Regions from separate parts of the Kitasatospora sp. NPDC058478 genome, predicted to be linked through region 2. Evidence: riboswitches for the same ligand, from Rfam matches in the RefSeq annotation. Region 2 holds a riboswitch; the other holds the start of a gene.
What was found. Region 2 has a riboswitch for guanidine ahead of ACFWPT_RS04755 (multidrug efflux SMR transporter). Riboswitches for the same ligand answer to the same signal wherever they lie in the genome.
Positions count from the first base shown of each region.

Region 1 (5,666 bases), on a different contig from region 2:
CGCCGCCCTGGTCGCCGCCGGCACCCTCCTCACCACCCGCCTCCCCCGGGAGGCACCGGGACCCTGAATCGGCTCCGGCTGCCGTACGGTGGCCGGAGCACTGGAGGAGAGTCCATGAACCCCGAGCGCTACCGTCTTCTCGAAGAGGCCCGGCGCAGTCTCCCGGACGGCTACAAGGTGGAGTTGTCCGGCGACATCATCGTCATGCAGGCGTCACCGTCGTCGGTCCACCAGCTGAACCTCGCGCTGGTCCAACGCCAGTTCGAGGCGCACTGCCCTCCCGGCTACTTCCCCACCGGGAACAGTGATCTCTCCTCACCCGAGGTCGGCTCCGTGCGCAATCCCGACCTCACGTACCTGCCCGAGGACGTCATCGACCTGGCCGGCCACGACATCCCCGCCGAGCTGGCCCTGATCGCCGTCGAGATCGTCTCCCCGTCCAATCCCGAGAACGACTGGACGGGGAAGGTCCGCGACTACCCGCGCATGGGCTTCCCGCTCTATCTGATCGTGGACCCGCGGCAGCGGACGGCCACGCTGTTCTCCGAGCCGAACCACGACCGGTACCACACGAGGACCGAGCGGGAGTTCGGCGAGACGATCAGCGTTCCCGATCCGTTCGGCTTCGAACTGGACCTCGCGCGGCTCGTCCCGTACAAGGACTGATCGCCGAGCGCCTGACCGATGGGCTCAGGCGCTCGGCCAGAGGATCAGGTCGGGCAGGGCGTGCCGGCGCGGCCGGTCGCCGAGGTCGGCGAGTGCGGTGCGGATGGCCCGGAGGTGTCCGACGGTCAGTTCCAGGGGCGGCTCGTCGGGCTGGTGGGTCGTGCGGATGGGGTAGTCGACGCCGGGGGTGCGGGTCATCTCGATGTGGCAGCCGAGCAGATGCGTCACGGGGCGGCGTTCGGCGAAGTCGATCAGCCGGTCGACGGTGCGGGTGAAGGCCGGCCAGTCGTCGATGTAGAGGCGGCCCGGGTAGACGGTGTCGCCGGTGAGCAGCAGGCCCGTCCACGGGTCGTAGTAGGTGACGGCCGCCGGGTGGTGGCCCGGGGTGGCCAGGCATTCGAGCACCCGGCCGCCGCCGAGGTCCACCTGGGCGACGGCGTCCGGGTCCTGGTCGAAGCCGAAGTACGGCCAGGCCGTGGCCGGGTCGGCGCCGACCAGGGTCGTCGCGGGCCGGTCGGCGAACTGCCCGTCGCCCGCGACGTGGTCGCCGTGCGGGTGGGTGTGCAGGACGAGCAGCCCGTAGCCGTCGCGGGGGTTGTCGGCGAGCCACCGGTCGATGAGCCCGTCGACCACGGTGCGCAGCGGGAAGTACGCGGCGGAGGCGGTGGCCCCGGTGTCGATCAGGACGGCCCGCTCGCCCCCGAACAGCAGGAACAGGAACGGCGCCTCGTAGTTGACCGCCTTGTTCTGCCGCAGGATGACGGTGTGCTCGTCGTACGCGTGGACCTGGATGTCCGGGTCCGTGTTGTGCTTCGCGGACGGGGATCCGTGGATCCACCGCACGTCGAGCGGACGGGCGATCGGGGCACCGGCGGCCATGACGTCTCCCTGGGTGCGTCGTCTTGGCGGGCCGGGTACGGCGCACATCTCGTCCGGGGCGGTCGCCGGCGCGCCGCCACCGGGACGCTAGCACGCTCCCGTCGCCGCGCGCCGGTCCGCCGATTCGTCGATTCGCCGATTTGCCGGGAACCGTCAGGCACGCCCCAGCAGGTGCGCCAGCCCGTCCGCCAGCCCGCCGCGCCAACAGGCGTAGTCGTGGCCGCCGTTGAACTCGCGGTACGCGAGGTCGTAGCCGCGGGCGGTGAGGACGTCGCGCAGGTGGCGGTTCTGCGGGAGCAGCATCCACTCCTGTAGGCCGACCTCGACGTAGAACCGGGCCTCCCGCCGTTGCTCGCGGGCGAATTGGCGGGTCAGCCACTCACTGCCCTCGTCGAACTCCGTCTCGTCCGGCCACCAGAAGGAACCGGACTGGCAGAGCGCGCCGCCGAAGAGGTCGGGGCGCCGGAACGCGGCGAAGGCGGCGGTGAGGCCGCCCGCGCTCTGGCCGGCGATGACGGTGCCGGCCGGGTCGGTGGTGGTGCCGAACTCGGCTGCCGCCCAGGGGAGGAGGCGGTCGGCGAGGAGGTCGACGAAGGCCGGGTTGCAGCTGAGGTCGTCGGGGCGGCAGGGGCCCATGGTGTGGACGAGCAGGGCGACGGTGGGCGGGATGGCGCCGTCCGCCGCGAGGTTGTCGAGGGTGTCGCCGACCGACAGCACCTCGCCCCACATCTCGCCGTCCAGCAGCACGGCCACCGCGAACGGCCCGCCACCGGCGGACGCTCCGCCACCGGCGGGGAGGTGGACGTCCACCCGCCGCCCGGCCACCTCGTGGGCCACCGTCCGCCCGCGCGGCACGCCGTCGCGCCGCCGGGCGTACGGCTGGGCGGGGGCGTCGGGCAGGCTGAGCACGGACGACGGGTGGCGCCCGTCGCGGGCGGGCAGCCGGGGGGCGGCGTCGTGCGGGTCGGGGCGGGCGTGGTCGAGGACGCGCAGCCAGTCCGCCCGGGTGGTGCCGGGGGCGTCCCCCCGGAACGGGTACAGCTGGTAGGACGCCCGGTGGTCGGCGCGCAGCCGGTAGGTGATCGACCAACGGCCGTCGTCGCGGCGGGTCATCAGGTGCGGGGCGAGGTCGCCGGCGTGCCGGTCCTTGTCGGTGACGGTGTGCAGGAGCGCGAGCACGCCGTCGCACGACGCGTCCTCGTGCACGAAGGTGACCAGGCGGTAGGCGGGGTCGGCCGGATCGGGCTCGACCAGGGGAAGGGTTTCCATCTGCGGGACTCCTCGGGGAGGTTAGGCGGGGGTGCCCTTGCGGCCGAGCAGCACCCAGAGCAGGAAGGGGCCGCCGAGGACGGTGGTGACGATGCCGACGGGGATCTCCACCCCGCCGATCAGCACCCGCCCCACGGTGTCGGCGAGCACGACGAGGACGGCGCCGGTCAGTGCCGAGCCGAGGACCGGTACGCGCGCCGGCCCGGCCAGCCGCCCGGCGATCACGGGCGCGGCCAGCGCGACGAAGCCGACCGGCCCGCACACGCCGACGGCCAGTCCGGCCAGCGCGACGGCCAGCAGCAGGCAGCCGAGCCGGACCCGGCCCGGGTCGACGCCCAGCGAGGCGGCCACGCTGTCGTCGAAGCGCAGCACCGCCAGCCGCCGGGCCGCCGCCAGCGCGAGCGGCACGAGCACGGCCAGCCCGATCAGGACCGGGGTGGCGACGGCGTAGTCCCGCCCGTTGAGGCTGCCGGAGGTCCAGACGTACAGCGAGCCGGCCGAGTTGAGCGAGCGGCGGGCGAGCGCGACCTGGATGACGGCCGAGGCGAGCGCGGACATCGCGAGGCCGACGACCAGCACCCGGTAGCCCTGCGCGCCGAGCCCGCCGGAGACCAGGGTGACGACCAGGACGGCGGCCAGCGCGCCGAGCGGGCCGGCCCACCAGGCGCCGAAGGTGCCGGAGACGGTGGCGGAGATCAGGACGGCGGCGGTGGCGCCGTCGTTGACGCCGAGCAGTTCGGGGGTGGCGAGGCGGTTGCGGGCGAGGGTCTGGGTGAGGCAGCCGGCCAGGCCGAGGGCGGCGCCGGCGGCGAGCCCGGCGACGATCCGGCCGAGCCGGAACTTCTGCACCAGCAGCACGTCCAGCCGGTCGCCGTAGCCGAACACGGCCTGGAGGGTGCGGCCGAGGCCGAGTTCGCTCTGCCCGGCGTGGGCGGACACGACGACGACGGCGAGCAGCGCCGCGGCCAGGGCGAGCGAGGCGAGCAGCGCCCGGCGGGGGAGCAGCAGCGACCAGGCGCCGCGCCGCAGCACCAGGTCGGGTTTGGGCGCGGGCGGCTCGGACCGCCGGACGGGGGCGGGCTCGGCCGGATCGGCCATGCCGAGCGCGGCGGTCCGGCGGGAGCGGACGATCGCGATCAGCGCGGGGGCGCCGACCAGGGAGACGATCACCGACACCGGCGCCTCGAACGGGCGGGCCACCACCCGGGCCAGCACATCGGCCCCGGTGAGCACGGCGGCGCCGAACAGCCCTGCGAGCACGGTGAGTTGCCCGACCCTGGGGCCGGCGACGGCCCGCCCCAGGAACCCGGCGAGCAGGCCGAGGAAGGAGATCGGGCCGGCCAGCGCGACGGCCGAGGCGGTCAGCAGGGTGACGGCGAAGGCGACCGCGGCCCGGGTGGCGCCGGGGCGGTGGCCGAGGCCGCGGGCGAGGTCGTCGCCGAGCGCGAGCGCGGTGAGCGGCCGGGTGGCGAGCAGGGCGAGCAGGAAGCCCACGCCGAGCACCGGGGCGAGCTGGCGCAGCGTCGTCCAGCCCTCCACCCCGGCCAGCGAGCCCAGCACCCACACCCGGTACCGGTCGTACGCCTCGGGCGAGTTGACGATCAGCACGCCGGTGAGCCCGCCGAAGGTGGCGCCGACCGCCGAGCCGCCGAGCACCAGCCGCATCGGCGACCCGCCCCGGGCGCCCGCGATGAGCAGCACCAGCGTGCTGGCGAGCACGGCGCCGCCGAAGGCGAAGGCCAGGTACCCGTACGAGGTCTGGATGCCGAGTACGGCGATGCCGAGCACGACCCCCAGGGAGGCGCCGGCGTTGACGCCGAGCAGTCCGGTCTCGGCGAGCGGGTTGCGGGTGACGGACTGCAGTTGCGCCCCGGCGACCCCGAGTGCGGCGCCGACCAGCAGGGCGGTGGCCGTGCGGGGCAGGCGCAGGTCGCCGACGACGAGGGCGAGCCGGCTGTCCGCGCGGGCGCCGTGGCGGTTCAGCAGGTAGTCCAGCACCCGCCCGGGGCCGACCTCCCCGGCGCCGACGGACAGTGAGAGCGCGGCGAGGGCGAGCAGGACCGCGACCGCGCCGAGGGCGATCGGCCAGGCGGCGCGGCGGCCGTCCCCGCGCGGTGGCGGCGGTGGCGGCGGGGCGTCCGGCTCGGTGCGGGACTCCCCGGGGGCGCCCACTTGCGACAATGTCATAAGGTAAGGCTAACCTAATGAGCGCATCGTCCTGTGGGCACCGCCACCGTGCCGGGTCACCCGGACGCCGCCCAACCCCCGTACCACCGCTGCCCGGAGGCACCCATGCCGTTCGCCCAGAGCCCGCTCCACCCCGTCCGCCGCCGCGCGGCCCGGGCGCTGGCCGTCACCGGGGCGGCCGCCCTCCTGCTCGCCGGGTGCGGCTCCTCCGGGTCCTCCTCCGGATCCTCGGGCTCCGCGGGCGGCTCCGCCGCCGCCGGCAGCCCGGCGGCGGACGCGGCCGGCGGCAAGCGCACCGTCAAGGACGCGACCGGCAAGGCCGTCGAGATCCCCGCCGCGCCCCAGCGGATCGTCACCCTCACCCAGGAGGACCTCGACGCGGTGCTCGCCCTCGGCGTCAAGCCCGTCGGCATCACCAACGGCCAGGGGCTCAACGAGCCGCCCGCCTACCTCAAGGACAAGGTCCAGGGCGTCCCGGTGGTCGGCAACCTGCTGCAGCCCGTCATGGACAAGGTCATCGCCGCCAAGCCCGACCTCATCCTGGCCGGCGACATGCAGGACGAGCAGATGCTCAAGCAGCTGCGCGAGATCACCCCCGCCACCCTCGTCACCATGGCACCCACCGACGACTGGAAGCTCGCCTTCCGCGGCATCGGAAACGCCGT
Region 1 is NZ_JBHXML010000001.1:109,886-115,551, forward strand. Features, by position in the region: gene ACFWPT_RS00480 (DHA2 family efflux MFS transporter permease subunit) at 1-67, shown strand, start outside; gene ACFWPT_RS00485 (Uma2 family endonuclease) at 115-666, shown strand; gene ACFWPT_RS00490 (MBL fold metallo-hydrolase) at 691-1,545, opposite strand; guanidine-III (ykkC-III) riboswitch at 1,558-1,625, opposite strand; gene ACFWPT_RS00495 (alpha/beta hydrolase-fold protein) at 1,699-2,814, opposite strand; gene fhuB (Fe(3+)-hydroxamate ABC transporter permease FhuB) at 2,836-5,001, opposite strand; gene ACFWPT_RS00505 (ABC transporter substrate-binding protein) at 5,107-5,666, shown strand, end outside.
Region 1: linked by a shared signal. The riboswitch ahead of ACFWPT_RS00490 (MBL fold metallo-hydrolase) and the one ahead of ACFWPT_RS04755 (multidrug efflux SMR transporter) in region 2 are both predicted to bind guanidine.

Region 2 (5,666 bases):
CGATCCGGTCTCCGCGCCGGAGCGCCCCCAGGTTGTAGAAGACGGCCGGGCCGGCCTTGTTGTCGACGTGCCCGGCCAGGATGGCGGTGCCGCGCTGCCCGGGGCTGGCCCCGCCGCGGTACCAGCCCGCCAGGTTGCGGTCCGCCTCGGGCGGGGCCTGGAGGTGGCCGTCGGGGTCGAGGCCGAGCGCGGTGACCGGGGCGTCCAGCCGGACGGCCGGGATGCGGATGCGGGTGGGGTCGGACGGGCCCAGTGGCGGGGCGACGGAGACCGGGGCGAAGCCGGACAGCGTCTGCGTGCTGCCGGGGGCGGGCGGCAGCGCGCCCTGCCCGCCGTCGTGCAGCAGCCAGGCGCCGAGTACCAGCGCGGCACCGGCCGCCAGGGTGCCCGGCCACGGGCTCCTGCTCTGCTGGACGCCCACGGGCGCTCCCCTCTACCGACGGATTCCCGATCCTGGGAGTTTCCTGGGAAACAATTCAATCGGATCGGACCTTAAAGCACGTCCACACGATGGGCGTAATGACACCCCCCGTTCGGCAGGGCAATCGCCCGAATCCGTGCGCCCAGTGGGCACCCGGTGACGGAACGCGACGGCCGTTTCCCAGGTGACGGCGCCACCGGAACGCCTCGGTACGAGCTTCGACGGCGCGGGGGGCCTGTCCGGTTGCGTCAATCGGGCGATCGATGACGACCGCGGGTGGCGCCTCGTCGACCGATCGGGCCCAGCTGGCATGCTGACCCGGTCACGGGTTCTATCACCCCACTTGTCCGACCGGATTTCCGCACGCCTGTACGCCTGCCGAACGCCTCATGAACGGAGTGACCATGGCCGCTCTCTCCCGCCGCACCCTGCTGGCCGCCGGTGCGGCCTCCGCCGCCACCCTGGCGACCGGCTGTGGAAGCAACAGCGCCGACAAGCCGATGATCGGCTCGGCCGTCCCCCCCATCGGCGCGGCCGTCGACCAGAGTGCCGGCCCCACGGACACCGCCGAGCCGCAGGCCGTCCTGATCGGCGACGGCTCCACCTCCGACACCGGGGCCCAGCCCCACCAGCCCACCCCCGAGCGGCTCAAAGCCGGCGAGAGGCCGCCGCAGTTCGTGGTCTTCTCCTGGGACGGCGCCGGCGAACTCGACAACGGCCTGTTCGCCCGCTTCCGCCGGCTGGCGCAGGAGCACAACGCCTCGATGACCTTCTTCCTCAGCGGCCTCTACCTGCTGCCCGAGTCCAAGAAGGACCTCTACCGCCCCCCGCAGCACAAGGTCGGCGCCTCCGAGATCGGCTACCTCACCGACCAGCACATCCACGACACCCTGGAGAACGTGCACGCGGCCTGGCTGGAGGGCCACGAGATCGGCACCCACTTCAACGGCCACTTCTGCGGCTCCACCGGCGTCGGCAAGTGGTCCCCGGAGGAGTGGGACAGCGAGATCCAGCAGGCCATGGACTTCGTGACGAACTGGCGCACCAACACCGGCTTCACCGACCTGCCGGCGCTGCCCTTCGACTACCACAGGGAGCTGATCGGCAGCCGCACCCCCTGCCTGGAGGGCCAGCGCAACCTGCTGCCCACCGCGGTCAAGCGCGGCTGGCGCTACGACAGCAGCGGCAACGGCACCCAGGTGTGGCCGCAGAAGATCCAGGGCGGCGCGCTCTGGGACCTCCCGCTGCAGTCCATCCCCTTCCCCGGGCACACCTTCCAGGTGCTGTCGATGGACTACAACATCATGTACAACCAGTGCGGCCCCAACACCAAGGCCGACCCGGCGCTCTACCCGGGCTTCCAGGCCCAGGCCCGCGACTCCTACCTGCTGGGCTTCGACCGCACCTACAACGGCAACCGGGCGCCCTACGTCATCGGCAACCACTTCGAGGAGTGGAACGGCGGCATCTACATGAACGCCGTCGAGGACGTCCTCCGGACCATCGCGGACAAGCCGGAGGTCCGGCTGGTCTCGTTCCGCCAACTGGTGGACTGGCTGGACGCCCAGGACCCGGCGGTGCTGCGCAAACTCCAGGGCCTCGCCCCGGGCCAGGCGCCGACCGGCGGCTGGGAGGCCTTCCTCGGCACCCCCGGGGCACCGCCGGTGCCCGCCGCCGGCGGCTGACCCTCAGGACCTGGTCCGGACCCGGCCGGAGAGCAGCGCCCCCAGCAGCGCCACGCCGGCCATGGCCAGCAGGATCACCGCGAACGCCAAGGGCGACCCGGCGGCACCGGACGAGCCGGCGGCCCCGGCACCCTCGTGGGCGGCGGCGAGCGAACCGCCGCCCAGCACCGCGAACATCACCCCCGCCAGGCCCGTCAGCAGGACGTTGCCCAGCGCATCACTCATCTGCAGGGCCGCCGAGTTCACCCCGGCGTCCTCCGGCGCGGAGAGCTTCATCATCAGCACGCTGACGCTCGCGACCGTCAGTCCCATCCCGATGCCGCCGACGCCCCAGGCCACCGCCGCCACCCAGGCCGGCACCGCCGGGACCAGCACCAGCGCGGCGCCCGCGATCGCCACTGCGGTCAGCACGAACCCGCCCCGGATCATCGCCTCGCGGTAGCGCTCCGCCCCCGGCCGCCCCTGCAGCCAGGAGCCCAGCGCCCAGGTGAGCCCGCCGCTGGTCAGGGTGAGCCCCGACATCGTCGGCGAGAGGCCGCGCTCGGTGGTCATCATCAGCGGGACGAAGGCCTCGGCCCCGAGGAACGCCCCGGCCGCCAGTCCGCGCAGCAGGATCACCGCCGGCAGCCCCCGACCGGCCCGCAGGGTCCGCTCGGGCAACAGCCCCAGGACGGCCGGCACCAGCAGCGCCGCCCCGACGGTCCCGGGGAGCAGCCCGATCAGGTCGTGCCGCCCGCCCGCGTACTGCAGCAGGCCGGCACCGAGCGCCGCCATCGCGGCCAGCAGGGTGCGCCGGCGGTCGAACTCCGCGCCCCTGGCCACCGGGTGCTCCCGCTCGGAGCGGGTCAGCGCGGGGCCCATCACGGCCAGCGGCAGCAGGATCAGCACCGGCACGGCCAGGAACACCCAGCGCCAGCCGAGGTGCTGGGTGATCGCGCCGGAGACCAGCGGCCCGATGATCGAGGGCAGCACCCAGGCCGAGGAGAAGGCCGCGAACACCGCCGGCCGCAGCCGCTCCGGGTACGCCCGGCCGACCACCACGTACAGCGCGACGATCACCAGCCCGCCGCCCAGGCCCTGGACCGCCCGCCCGGCCACGAACACCCACATGCCCGGCGCCGTCCCGGCCACCACCAGGCCCACGCCGAACACCGCGATGCCGGTGAACAGCGGCTGCAACGGCCCGCGCCGGTCGCACCACTGCCCGGAGACGACCAGCGCGAACAGCGTGGTGGTGAAGTAGCCGGAGAAGGCGAAGGCGTACAGCCCGATGCCGTTCAACTGGCGGGCCGCGGTCGGCATCGCGGTGTTGACGGCGGTCGCCTCGAAGGCGATCACCAGGACCACCGACACGATCCCCAGCGTCAGAGCGCGGTAGCGGCCACTGAGGACCCCGCCACCGGGGTCGGGTTCGGAGGGTATCGGGGCGGAGTCGACCGAGGTGGGGGAGGCAGTGGTCATACGTAACATCGTAAGGGCCGTCCGGCTTCATGACCCCTGACCCGAGTCGGTGATCAGCTAGTCCGCAGGGCTTAGGACCAGGGTCAGGGGGAAGCTCAGCCGGCGGTCAGTGGAGCACCTTCAGGCCGACCACGCCGGAGACGATGAGCAGCAGGCAGCCGATCCGGGCCGCCGTCACCGCGTCCCCCAGGACGGCCATGCCGTAGAGCGCGGTGCCGACCGCGCCGATGCCGACCCAGACCGCGTAGCCGGTGCCGATCGGAATGGTGCGCATCGCGTACGCCAGCCCGCCCATGCTCAGCAGCAGGGTCACACCGAAGACGAGGCTGGGGGTGAGCCGGGAAAAGCCCTTGGACGACTCCAGGGCCACCGCCCACACGGTCTCCAGGACACCCGAGATGATCAGAACGAGCCATGCCATGACGGCCTACCTCCGCAGTCCACAGCGGCCGGATTGCCGCTGAACTGCGCCGTCTTGTCGTCACCGGGTACGACGCGCTCGTCCGGGGCGGCCGGGCAACCGACCACCTGGTTCCGACCGTAGCACAAGCCGCCATACAGAATTTACATTCCACCGTTGACGGCCCCCCGCGCATTCCGCCACTATGAATTCACTGGCCGTGTGCCCGAGTGGCTTAGGGAACCGTCTGCAAAGCGGTGTACACGGGTTCGATTCCCGTCATGGCCTCGCCGGAAATGGAATTGCCGGTCGACATTCCGTCGACCGGCAATTCCTGTTTCCGCCATTTCCGGGGCGGTCGGCCGAAACCGCCGCCCCCGCCCGTCAGACCGCGACCGCGTCCTCCGGCCGGATCGGCAGCCGGCCGACCGGCAGGCCGGTGGCCGCCCGGACGGCGGCGGCCACGGCCGCCGGGGCGACCACCGCGGGGGCGGCGCTGACCGCCTTGGCCCCGAAGGTGGCGACCACGTCCCGCTCCTCCAGCAGGGCGGCGATCCGCACCTGCGGGGTGTCCAGCGCGGTGGGCAGCCGGTAGCCGGTGAGCGAGGGGTTCAGCAGCACGCCGCCCTCGGTGCGCAGGTCCTCCAGCAGCGCCAGGCCGACGCCCTGGGCCACGCCCGCCTCGATCCGGTCCTCGATCTGCCGCGGGTTCAGCGCCCGGCCGACGTCCTGGGCGACCGTCATCTCGACCACCCGGACGGCGCCCAGCTCGATGTCCACGTCCACCACCGCGCGCATCGCGCAGAACGCGATCGACACGAAGGCGTCGCCCTGCCCGGACTCGTCCAGCGGCTCGGTGGGGTGCGGGCGGCACTGGGCCGTCGCCCAGAGCTCCTTGCCCTCCAGCGCCTCGGCGACCGGCATGCCGAGCACCCCGTCGTACGAGGTGATCTTGCCGTCGGCGATCTGCAGCAGTTCCACCGACATCCCGAAGTTGGCGGCGATCGGCTGCAGCAGCTGGTGGCGGACCATCAGCGCGGCGCGCTCGACGGCGCCGCCGGAGACCCAGGTGTGCCGGCCGCGGGCGGAGGGACCGGCGATGGACTGGTCGCTGTCGGCCGGCGCGATGTACACCTCGCTGACGCCCAGCACGGTCTGCACGATCTGCCGGGCCAGCGTGGCGAAGCCCTGTCCGGAGTCGACGGCCGCGCAGATCACCGTGGCGTGGTCGCCGCTGACCCGCACGGTGGCGGTGGAGACCTCGTCCTCGCCCTCGGCGCCGAGCATGTGCACCATGCCGACGGCGTAGCCGATCCCGCGCCGCACCGCCGCCGGGTCGCCGGCGCCACCGGGTCCGCCCGGCAGCAGCCACTCGGCGTCCGGGTCGTCCACCGGCAGGGCCGGCAGCGGCTCGGCCGCGACGGCCTCCAGCAGCGCGCCGACCGGCGCCGGGCAGGTGACGGCCTGTCCGGTGGGCATCGGGTCACCGGTGGCCATCGCGTTGCGGCGGCGGATCTCCACCGGGTCCACGCCGATCCGGGCGGCCAGCTGGTCCAGCTGCGACTCGTAGGCGAAGCAGGCCTGCAACGCGCCCTCGCCGCGCATCCGCCCGGCCGGCGGGTTGTTGGTGCGCACCGCCCAGGCGTCCACGAAGACGTTCGGGCAGACGTACGGGCCGACCGAGAACGCGGTGGCGGCG
Region 2 is NZ_JBHXML010000006.1:32,339-38,004, reverse strand. Features, by position in the region: gene ACFWPT_RS04770 (class F sortase) at 1-421, opposite strand, end outside; gene ACFWPT_RS04765 (hypothetical protein) at 826-2,106, shown strand; gene ACFWPT_RS04760 (MFS transporter) at 2,110-3,567, opposite strand; gene ACFWPT_RS04755 (multidrug efflux SMR transporter) at 3,674-3,988, opposite strand; guanidine-III (ykkC-III) riboswitch at 4,032-4,098, opposite strand; tRNA gene ACFWPT_RS04750 (tRNA-Cys) at 4,184-4,255, shown strand; gene ACFWPT_RS04745 (xanthine dehydrogenase family protein molybdopterin-binding subunit) at 4,352-5,666, opposite strand, start outside.